Regions from separate parts of the Geminocystis herdmanii PCC 6308 genome, predicted to be linked through region 1. Evidence: predicted binding sites of a transcription regulator. Region 1 holds the regulator's gene; each other region holds the start of a gene.
The links. The regulator NtcA, encoded in region 1, controls nitrogen genes in cyanobacteria. The targets are predictions, from matches to a motif close to TTTGTANCNNNNGNTACAAA.
Positions count from the first base shown of each region.

Region 2: a site for NtcA is predicted at 1,470-1,489, ahead of urtA (urea ABC transporter substrate-binding protein). Genes of this name have one in related genera too.
Region 3: a site for NtcA is predicted at 1,548-1,567, ahead of SYN6308_RS15120 (DUF4278 domain-containing protein). Genes of this name have one in related genera too.

Region 1 is NZ_CM001775.1:1,539,427-1,542,646, forward strand. Features, by position in the region: gene SYN6308_RS07840 (Cof-type HAD-IIB family hydrolase) at 94-915, opposite strand; gene SYN6308_RS07845 (DUF6825 family protein) at 1,145-1,465, shown strand; gene ntcA (global nitrogen regulator NtcA) at 1,527-2,204, opposite strand; gene fabI (enoyl-ACP reductase FabI) at 2,361-3,146, shown strand.
Region 2 is NZ_CM001775.1:1,773,561-1,776,780, reverse strand. Features, by position in the region: gene urtA (urea ABC transporter substrate-binding protein) at 105-1,406, opposite strand; gene SYN6308_RS08930 (AAA family ATPase) at 1,775-3,220, shown strand, end outside.
Region 3 is NZ_CM001775.1:3,014,859-3,018,078, reverse strand. Features, by position in the region: gene cobS (adenosylcobinamide-GDP ribazoletransferase) at 496-1,251, shown strand; gene SYN6308_RS15120 (DUF4278 domain-containing protein) at 1,654-2,073, shown strand; gene SYN6308_RS15115 (NAD(P)H-quinone oxidoreductase subunit N) at 2,156-3,220, opposite strand, start outside.

The sequences.
Region 1 (3,220 bases):
GATTACATTTATATAAATTAAATAATTTTTATCTTCCCTTTTTACTAAGCTAAGACACTTCTTAGCTTATTCTCAACTCGATTAATTCCTCATTCATTCAATTAATAGTCGATCGATCACATGAGCAACTCCATCATTTTCTACGTCTTGGGTGACAGTGGAGGTAATATCTTTGACTTCTTGGGGTGCGTCTCCCATAGCGACACTAAAACCAGCATATTTTAACATAGTTAAATCATTAAAATTATCACCAATAGTCATAATTTCTGCCCTAGAATATCCTAATATTTTCTCTGTTAAATACTGCACCGCCATACCTTTATTCACCCCAGTATCGGTGACTTCCAGATAAATGGGGTTAGACTGAGTTAAAAATACTTCTTCTTCATGATAGATGTTTTTTAATTCTGTTAACATTTGAGTAATTAAATCAGAATCTAGGCTTGATGCTAAAATTTTTGTGGGATTTTCTTGCAAAAGACTATTAAAATTTTCTACTAAATTAGCAGGAGTTCCAGATCGATCGACATAATATTCAGTATTTTTAGTTATTTTTTCTACATATAATTTATCATCAAAATAAAGATGAATTTCTATATCATGTTCTATTTGTTTATCCTTAAAATAAGAGATTATTTCTTTAGCGATATTGTGATTAACCGGCTTATGTAATAATATTTCTGAAGTCTCAGGATTCTGTATCCAAGCACCATTATAGCCAATAATAGGTAAGTTAGCCTCTATTTCTTCATGAAATCTTAAAGCTGAACTATACATTCTTCCTGTGGCTAATCCGACTTTTATGCCCCTATTTTTTACTTGATTAATGGCTTTTTTAACTCGATCGTTCACATGATTAGACTTACCTGAAATTGTACCGTCAATGTCTAAAATTAATACTTTAATATTTTTCATTTTATTTTATATTAATAGTTATTTTTTTATAGAATAGTCATTTTTTGAAGAGATTGCTTCGTTACCTCGCAATGACATTTTTATTAGTTTGTAGTAAGGATTTTAACCCTTCTTAAACCAAATATGGTCGAAGTCTATTATATGAGTTACTGAGTCTAAAAGATTATTTTTTACATAAATGGCTGAGGATTGCTATAATTTATTCAAGAATCATTAAGAAATATTACCAATGAGTAACCCCCTAAACGAAGCATTTATTTTTGGAAAAGCCTTTGCCGAAGTTTTTACCGAAAAGGTTGAGGATAGTTTAACAAATCTTCTCAGTGATATTGGTAAGTTTGACACTGAAACTAGGGAAAGATTAAAGGAATTTGCCCAAGAAGTCAAAAACAGGGCGGAAGCGACTAAACAAAGTTCTTCTAATCCTAATACTACCATTACTGTGGAAGCTGACAGTTCGATCGATCTACAGGAGTTATTAGACGAGTTACGTTCAGAAATTGCTCGTTTAAAAGCAGAATTGAACAATTATCGCCAAAAACAACCATAGTAATGGAGAATGGATAATTGAAAATTGAGAATTATCCAGTATCTATATCTACTATCGGATATTAGGCGAATTGTTGACTTAAAGCGACAGGATTATGCACAGTAATTTTTTTCTTGGTAATAGAAATCATGCCGTCTTGTCTTAATTCTCCCAGTAATCTTGTAACTGTCACCCGTGTTGAACCAATGGCTTCGGCGATGGCTTGATGAGATAACTTGAGATCGATCGTGATACCATTAAGGCTAGGAATACCAAAATCTCGACATAGTATCAACAAGAAACTAACCAAACGGGAAGCCATATCACGATGTGCAAGGGTTTCAATCATTAATTCTGTTTGTAAAATACGAGACGACAGCCCCTGCAACATCAGTCGTGATAATTCAGGATTATCTCTTAACGATCGTTGAAAATGCTCAATGGGTGCTGATAATAATTCTACAGGAGTGAAAGCCACCGCATGATAAAATCGATCGGACTTTTGTCCTGTAATTAAGGAGAGTACGCCAAAAATACTATTTTCTCTCAGTAAAGCAACAGTAATTTCTTCCCCAGCTTCATACACTCGTGACAATTTGACAGCACCCTTCATTAAAAAATATACCCTTTCGGCGGGATCTCCAGGGAAAAAAATCGTTTTACCACGCTCAAATCTTTCTATCACAGGAGTATAAATTCCTGCACCAATTTGACGAAATACGGACGCTAAAGGTTGCTCTTGAGTTGATACTGATTGCATAGGGGATAGTTACTGAATAATATTTAAGGTTCGATCGTACAAAGGACACTTTTTATAAGAAGATAAGTAATTGTAAACTAGATAACTATCAATAACGTAATTAGTTTAATCAATTACTGTCAGATATTACAGAAAATTAAAGAAAAAATCAAGAATATGTTAGATTTAACAAACAAAAATGCCCTTGTCACTGGTATTGCTAATAATAAATCGATCGCATGGGGTATCGCTCAACAACTACATAAAGCAGGAGCAAATATTGGAGTCACCTACCTCCCCGATGAAAAAGGAAGATTTGAGAAAAAAGTAGGAGAATTAGTTGCCCCCTTAAACCCTAGTGTTTTTCTACCCTGTAACGTACAAGATGATGCTCAAATTGATGAAACCTTTGCTCAAATCAAAGAAAAATGGGGACATATTGATATTTTAATTCACTGTTTAGCTTTTGCTCAAAAAGACGACTTAGCAGGAGATTTTAGTAACACTTCCCGTGATGGTTTTAAAACCGCCCTCGATATTAGTGCCTATTCTCTCACCCGTTTAGTACAATCCGCTAAACCCATAATGGCTTCTGGTGGTAGTGTTTTAACTCTAAGTTATTTAGGAGGAGTTAAAGTTATTCCCAACTATAACGTTATGGGTATTGCTAAATCTGCCTTAGAAATGAGTGTGCGTTATCTTGCCTCAGAATTGGGTAGTCAAAATGTAAGAGTCAACGCTATATCTGCTGGTCCTATTCGTACCCTTGCATCTTCAGCCGTTGGGGGAATTTTAGACATGATTCACCATGTAGAAGCCGTTGCACCGTTAAAACGTACAGTAACTCAAATAGAAGTGGGCAACACCGCCGCCTTTTTGTGCAGTGATTTAGCCAGTGGTATTACAGGACAAATTATTTATGTCGATGCAGGTTATGAAATTATGGGCATGACTCAGGGATAATACCTCAGTGAACCATAAAGAAAATGATGAAAACTAGACAGGTGGACAGGTGGACAAGTGGACAGGGAGAAAAA
Region 2 (3,220 bases), 230 kb from region 1:
CACCGTGTAATTTATTACACGGCTAATAGTGTAAAGTTCAATTTATTGAACTCTTTTTTTCACTCATTAATTCTTAATTTTTAATTCTTAATTCTTAATTCTTCCTAGCTCATTTTAAACTTACCACCCTTAGCAGGATCAGTCCAGTCACAAGAATAACCTTTGGTTTCAGCTACAAACTGATTCCAAGGCACTGCGTCGATGGGTCCATCAGTAGCATAGACAATATCAAATAAACCATCATCTCTCACTTGACCAATACGCACGGTTTTAGCAATATGATGATTAGGTAATAGTGTAACAGCACCATGGGGAGCAGCAAAAGTTTGTCCTACGGCGCTCGATCGAACCTTCTCAATATCATCCACACTACCTGCGGTTTCTACGGCTTGTTTCCAGAGATAAACCATAGTATAAGCCGCTTCCATAGGATCATTTACTACACGATCTTGACCGTATTCCGCTTTGAAAGCCTCGACAAATTTTGTATTTTCAGGACTTTCAACGGTTTGAAAATAGTTCCATGCCGCATAATGTCCTTTGAGGTAATCAACCCCAATTTGTTGTACTTCTTCTTCCGCAATACTTACAGACATAACAGGGTATTTATCAGGAGTTAAACCTGCCGCCTGAATTTGTTTGAAGAAAGCCACGTTACTATCACCGTTAAGACTGTTAAAAATTACGCCCCCGTTAGGTAACGCCGTTTTAATTTTACTGATAATAGGAGTTACTTCAGTGTTTCCTAAAGGTAAATAATCCTCTCCGACAACTTTACCGCCTTTGGCTTCTAATTGGGCTTTAATGATGGTGTTTGCAGTACGGGGGAAAACATAATCTGAACCAACTAGGAAAAACTCTTTACCTTTGTTTTCTAATAACCAATCCACCGCAGGTTCAATTTGTTGGTTAGGGGCCGCTCCCGTGTAAAATATATTATTAGAACATTCTTGTCCTTCATACTGTACAGGATACCAGAGCATATGTTTTTTGGACTCGAAAACTGGCAATACAGCTTTACGACTAGCCGAAGTCCAACAACCAAATACAGTACTGACTTTATCTTGATCTATAAGTTTATTCGCTTTTTCTGCAAAAGTATCCCAGTTAGATTGTCCATCTTCCACAATGGCTTCGATTTGTTTGCCTAAAACACCGCCAGAGGCATTAATTTCTTTGATAGCTAATTTTTCTGCATCCACCACGCTGGTTTCACTAATCGCCATTGTACCGCTTAGGGAGTGTAAAATACCCACTTTGATGGTATCTCCACTGGTGGGAGTTTCTGTGGGAGTAACGGCGGTATCATCTGCTGGAGGGGCATCAGCACAGGCTTTCAATAATATACTTGTGCCGATCGTAGCAGAACCATATAAGAGAAATTTTCTTCTACCAAGTCTGGACATGATTTAATCCTTGCTATTTTTCTGTGTTAAACTTACTCATGGTAAAGATAAGGTTAATAAAATTTTGTATCGTAGAATACATATTTTTCCTATGAATGTAGTGTTATACTAATTAAATAATATAGAATTGCTTAATCATTTCCCTGAAATAATTTGTTAACATCAAAGCATTAAAGCGTTGTTAGGCTTTAGGTGCTATAGATAATCAATACTGTTCGGTTAGTCGCTCAAGTTATTGTGTCCGCCCCTAAATCCCCAATACTGGGGACTTTCACCAAGTTTGATTCCCCCAAAGTTGGGGGGTAGGGGGGCTTAACAGGGCAGTATTCGGTAATAGGTAACATTCTCCATTCTCCATTAATTTTGTTATGATTCCTAGAAAATTAACCCTTAAAAATTTCCTCAGTTATCGATCGAGCATTCTTGATTTTAGTGGACTTCATACCGCTTGTATTTGCGGTGCTAATGGTGCAGGAAAATCATCTCTTTTAGAAGCAATTACATGGGCTATTTGGGGTGAAACTCGTACTAATAGTATTGAGGATATTATTCATTTAGGAGAAAAAAATACAAGGGTGGACTTTGAGTTTATTTATGATGACCAATATTACCGTATTATTCGCACTCGTCAACGGAAAGGGGGAAGTACTTTAGATTTTCAAGTAGTAAATAGCGATGGTTATAAATCTTTATCAGGAAAAGGATTAAAAGATACCCAAGATAACATTATAAAATGTCTAAAGATAGACTATAAAACCTTTATTAATTCTGCTTATTTAAGACAGGGTAGAGCTGATGAATTTATGCTACATACATCGGCGGAAAGAAAACAAATTCTAGCGGATTTACTAAACTTAAATCAATATGAAAAACTAGCGGATTCTGCTAAAAATTTGGCTAGAGAATATAAAATTAGAAGTGAAGAAATAGCTCGAAATGTAACAGAAATTGTTAGTCAACTAGAGGAAAAACAAGCGGTATTTTTAGAGTTAGAAAATACGGAAAAAGATTTAAAATTTTTACAAGAAAAAGAGGAAACAAAAGCTCAACAACTAAGGGAGATTAACTTACTCCATAGTCAACGGGATGCCCAACTCGATCGAGCCGTTAGATTAAGAAGTCAATTAGATGGTATTGTTAGAAGAATTAATAGTTTAGATATAGAAAAAAACACAGTAAATGAGCAGATTAATAAATTAAATATTATCCTCAATAAAGAAGATATTATTCGAGAAAAATATCAAGAATTAAATAGTTTAAGAAATGAAGATCAACAATTAAACGATCGATTTCAAACCTATCAAAATTTATTAAGTAAAAAACAAACATTAGAGCAACAATTAAGGGAAGAAACGAATAACTTAATTTTGACGATTCAAAAAGAAAAAACTAATCTTGAAAACCTCATTAAACAACAGGAAGAATTAGAAAAAACTATTAATAAAGCAGGAGATTTAACGGCGGACATTGAAGCCTTACAAATCTGTCGAGATAGATTAAAAAAACTAGATCAAATTCAAAAAGATATTGTACCTTATATACAACAAGAACAAAAATTAAAAACTGAGTTAGAAAGAGAGTTAACTAAAATACAAATTAACTTAGAAAAACTAGCCCAAGAAGAAGTTATTTTACAAAATAAATTGGCAGAAGTGCCAAATAAAAGGCAAGAGTTTTTTACTCTCGAAAAACAACTTAAAGAATTAGAAAATAAGAAAAATTATCAAAAAAGAGTCCAAGAAAAAGGGGAAAGTCATAAAAGTTTAATTCAAGTCTATCTTAATAATCAAAAAAGTCTCGAAAAACAGATCGAA
Region 3 (3,220 bases), 1.5 Mb from region 1:
GAGATAATTAAATTCTCTTATGGGAGAAAATAATTATTCTTAATCTATTGTTTCATTGACAGATTAAATGTAGTTAAATCCAAAGAAAGTCAATAGCTACATGAAAATCTCATATTTCGATCGTTAAGTCAATCTTTACAACAAATTTTTGATGTCAAGATTAATATTATTTGAGATTATTTGACAAAAAAGTCTTAATCTACTTCTATATTAATAGCAAATTTGAAATTGAATAAATAATTTTTATTGTTCGCTACGACACAATTTTAACCTAAAATTTCCTTTTTGTTCAGGTTAATCTTAAATATGGGAGATAAAAAAATTTTTTTGGAAACCAGAGGTGTTAGGTTTTGGGTTTTAGGTGTTAGGTATCGAGTAAAATTTCTTAAAATTAGATTTTTGATGCCTAAAGTTATTGTATAGATGTAAAATTTTATGTCTCTATGGAAATTTTTGGAGAAGTCTTTTTCATCAACTCCTAAATATTTTATAGCAATGAAAAATTTGATCCAGTCTTTTTTTGGGGCAATACTTTTTTATACTATTATTCCTTTACCTTCTTTTTTGCCGATAAATTTCAGTAAAATTGCGGTGTGGTTGCCTTGGGTGGGTTGTTTGTTAGGAAGTATATTAGGCTTAATAGCTTATGTTTTAAATATCTTGGGTTTTTCTCCTTTGTTGCAAGGAGTTTTAATCGTGGCATTATGGATATATATAACGGGGGGATTGCATTTAGACGGGGTGATGGATACTGCTGACGGCTTGGCGGTAACAAATCCTGAGAAACGCTTAACGGTAATGACTGATAGTCACACGGGCGCTTATGGGGTAATGGCTGGAATTATTGTGATTTTGTTAAAAGTGGCAAGTGTGATGGCAATAACTGAAAATCTTGGGTTTTATCTGGTTTTTTGTGCTAGTTGGGCTAGATGGGGACAATTTATGTCGATCGTGCTTTATCCTTATCTTAAAGTAGAGGGAAAGGGTGCATTTTTAAAAAAGAGTTTAAATTTACCTTTTGATATAATCTTTACTTCCTTATTTATTATTCCTTTACTGTTAATTGAATATTTTTGGTTAAAAAGTTCCCTTCAACTGATCATAATAGAAACGTTAACGGGGATAATTTCATCATTATTAGTGGGATGGTGGTTTTATCGCCAACTAAAAGGACATACGGGAGACACCTACGGAGCTACAGTCGAATGGAGTGAAGCCTTAATTTTAACTTGTATTTCGATCGTTATCTAGGGTTTGCTGAATAAATCAGAAAACTATTAAAATCAATGGTTTAGACACACTACATTAACCAAAAAGTGCACAACTTTGAGTATTTTTAGTCAACAAATGAGCATTTTTTATATTATTTATAATAAAATACTTTTATAATAATATGTCTGTGCAAAACCTTAAAACCTTGATTTTTGTTAGTTATTCCCTTTTTCCTTTTCCCTCTTCCCTTTTCCCTACCCTCAGCAAAATACTATGAGGCAAACCCTACTTAAATATTAAGTTTTTCTTACAATAACTTTACTTTAATATAAAAAAATGTAAAAATAGATACAGAAGATAAAAAATTATGTCCTTTTAAATTCAAATACTAATTAATTCATTATATAATATAAAAATTTTAAAATATCGGGAGTAAATAATATGAAAATGAAATATCGTGGCAATCAATATAAATCAGAAACTTCTTTATTGGAAATGAAAGAGGGTGATATTATTGGGAAGTATAGAGGCTGTAATGTTTATGGAAAACTACCTCGACATATTCCCCAATTACGTCCAAAATTAGGCTTGAGTTATCGTGGTGTAAGTTATAGTACTTGTCCTAATGCTACTCCTCTATTTTATCCTCAAGAAACAAGTTCGATCGTGAAACAGCACTGTGCGATCGCACCTCACTCCACTATTCCTTCGGCGATAAGTCATCAAAAATTAGAAGAAGTACATTTAGAAAACCTTAGACGCAATTTAGAGAGAAGAATGCTAATTGCGGAGGCGACTCAGAATGATTATTTATTGGAGATGTTAAGAAAAGAATCTCAACAATTATTGGCAATGAGGTAAGCCATGAAGGTAGAAGACAGAAGATAATAGTAAATTAATTTGAAGGGGCGAGTTTTTCTCGCCCTTTTTTATGTCTCAAAATTTACAATACAGAGTTAACCACATTTTGAGCAGAAATGTTATTAATACCTGCTTCTAAAGATGCTTTCAATACCAAGCTACTACTAACAGATTTGTTGGCGATCGTAACCACAGGATTAGATAGAATACCTAGTAAAGAAGTCGCAATGATTAAAAACACCAAAGCCACCTGAATCGGGCGCATTCCCCGTAAATTCCAACGGCTGGGAGGATATTTTTTCACTACTTCTGACATTTCGTGAGGTTCTTTGACAACCATCATTTTGACTACTCGAATGTAATAGTAAATGGAGATAACGCTAGTTACTAAAGCCACTAAAACAAGGCTATAAAGCCCAGCTTGCCAACCTGCCCAGAAAATGTAAATTTTGCCAAAAAATCCAGCTAAAGGGGGAATACCGCCCAAAGAGAGCAAACAGAGACTTAATCCGAGGGTTAATAGGGGGTCTTTTTGATAAAGTCCAGCATAATCGCTAATTTTATCCGTGCCAGTTTTCAAGGAGAAAAGAATAATACAAGCAAATGCACCTAAGTTCATGAATAGGTAAATGAACAAGTAGAATATCATACTAGCGTAACCTGCTTGAGTACCTGCCACTAAACCAATCATCACAAAACCTGCTTGACCAATGGAAGAATAAGCTAACATTCTTTTCATGCTAGTTTGGGCTAAGGCTACCACGTTACCTAATACCATACTCAGAATAGCTAAGGCGGTAAAGATAAAGTGCCATTGTTCGGTGACAGGGGCAAAGGCGGTGACTAATAATCTAATGGCGATGGCAAAACCTGCGGCTTTTGAACCCACAGACAAGAAAGCGACAACGGGAGTGGGTGAGCCTTCATAAACGTCGGGAGTCCATTGGTGAAAGGGTACAGCAGAAATTTTAAAGGCGATACCTGCCACCATAAACACTAAGGCGATGGCTAAACCAAGGGATTCTAAACCAACTCCTGCTTGTAAAGTAGCGGTGATGGTATTAATATTAGTCATGCCTCCTGATAATCCGTATAGTAAGGATGAACCATAGAGGAAAATAGCGGAACTGGCTGCACCAATTAACAA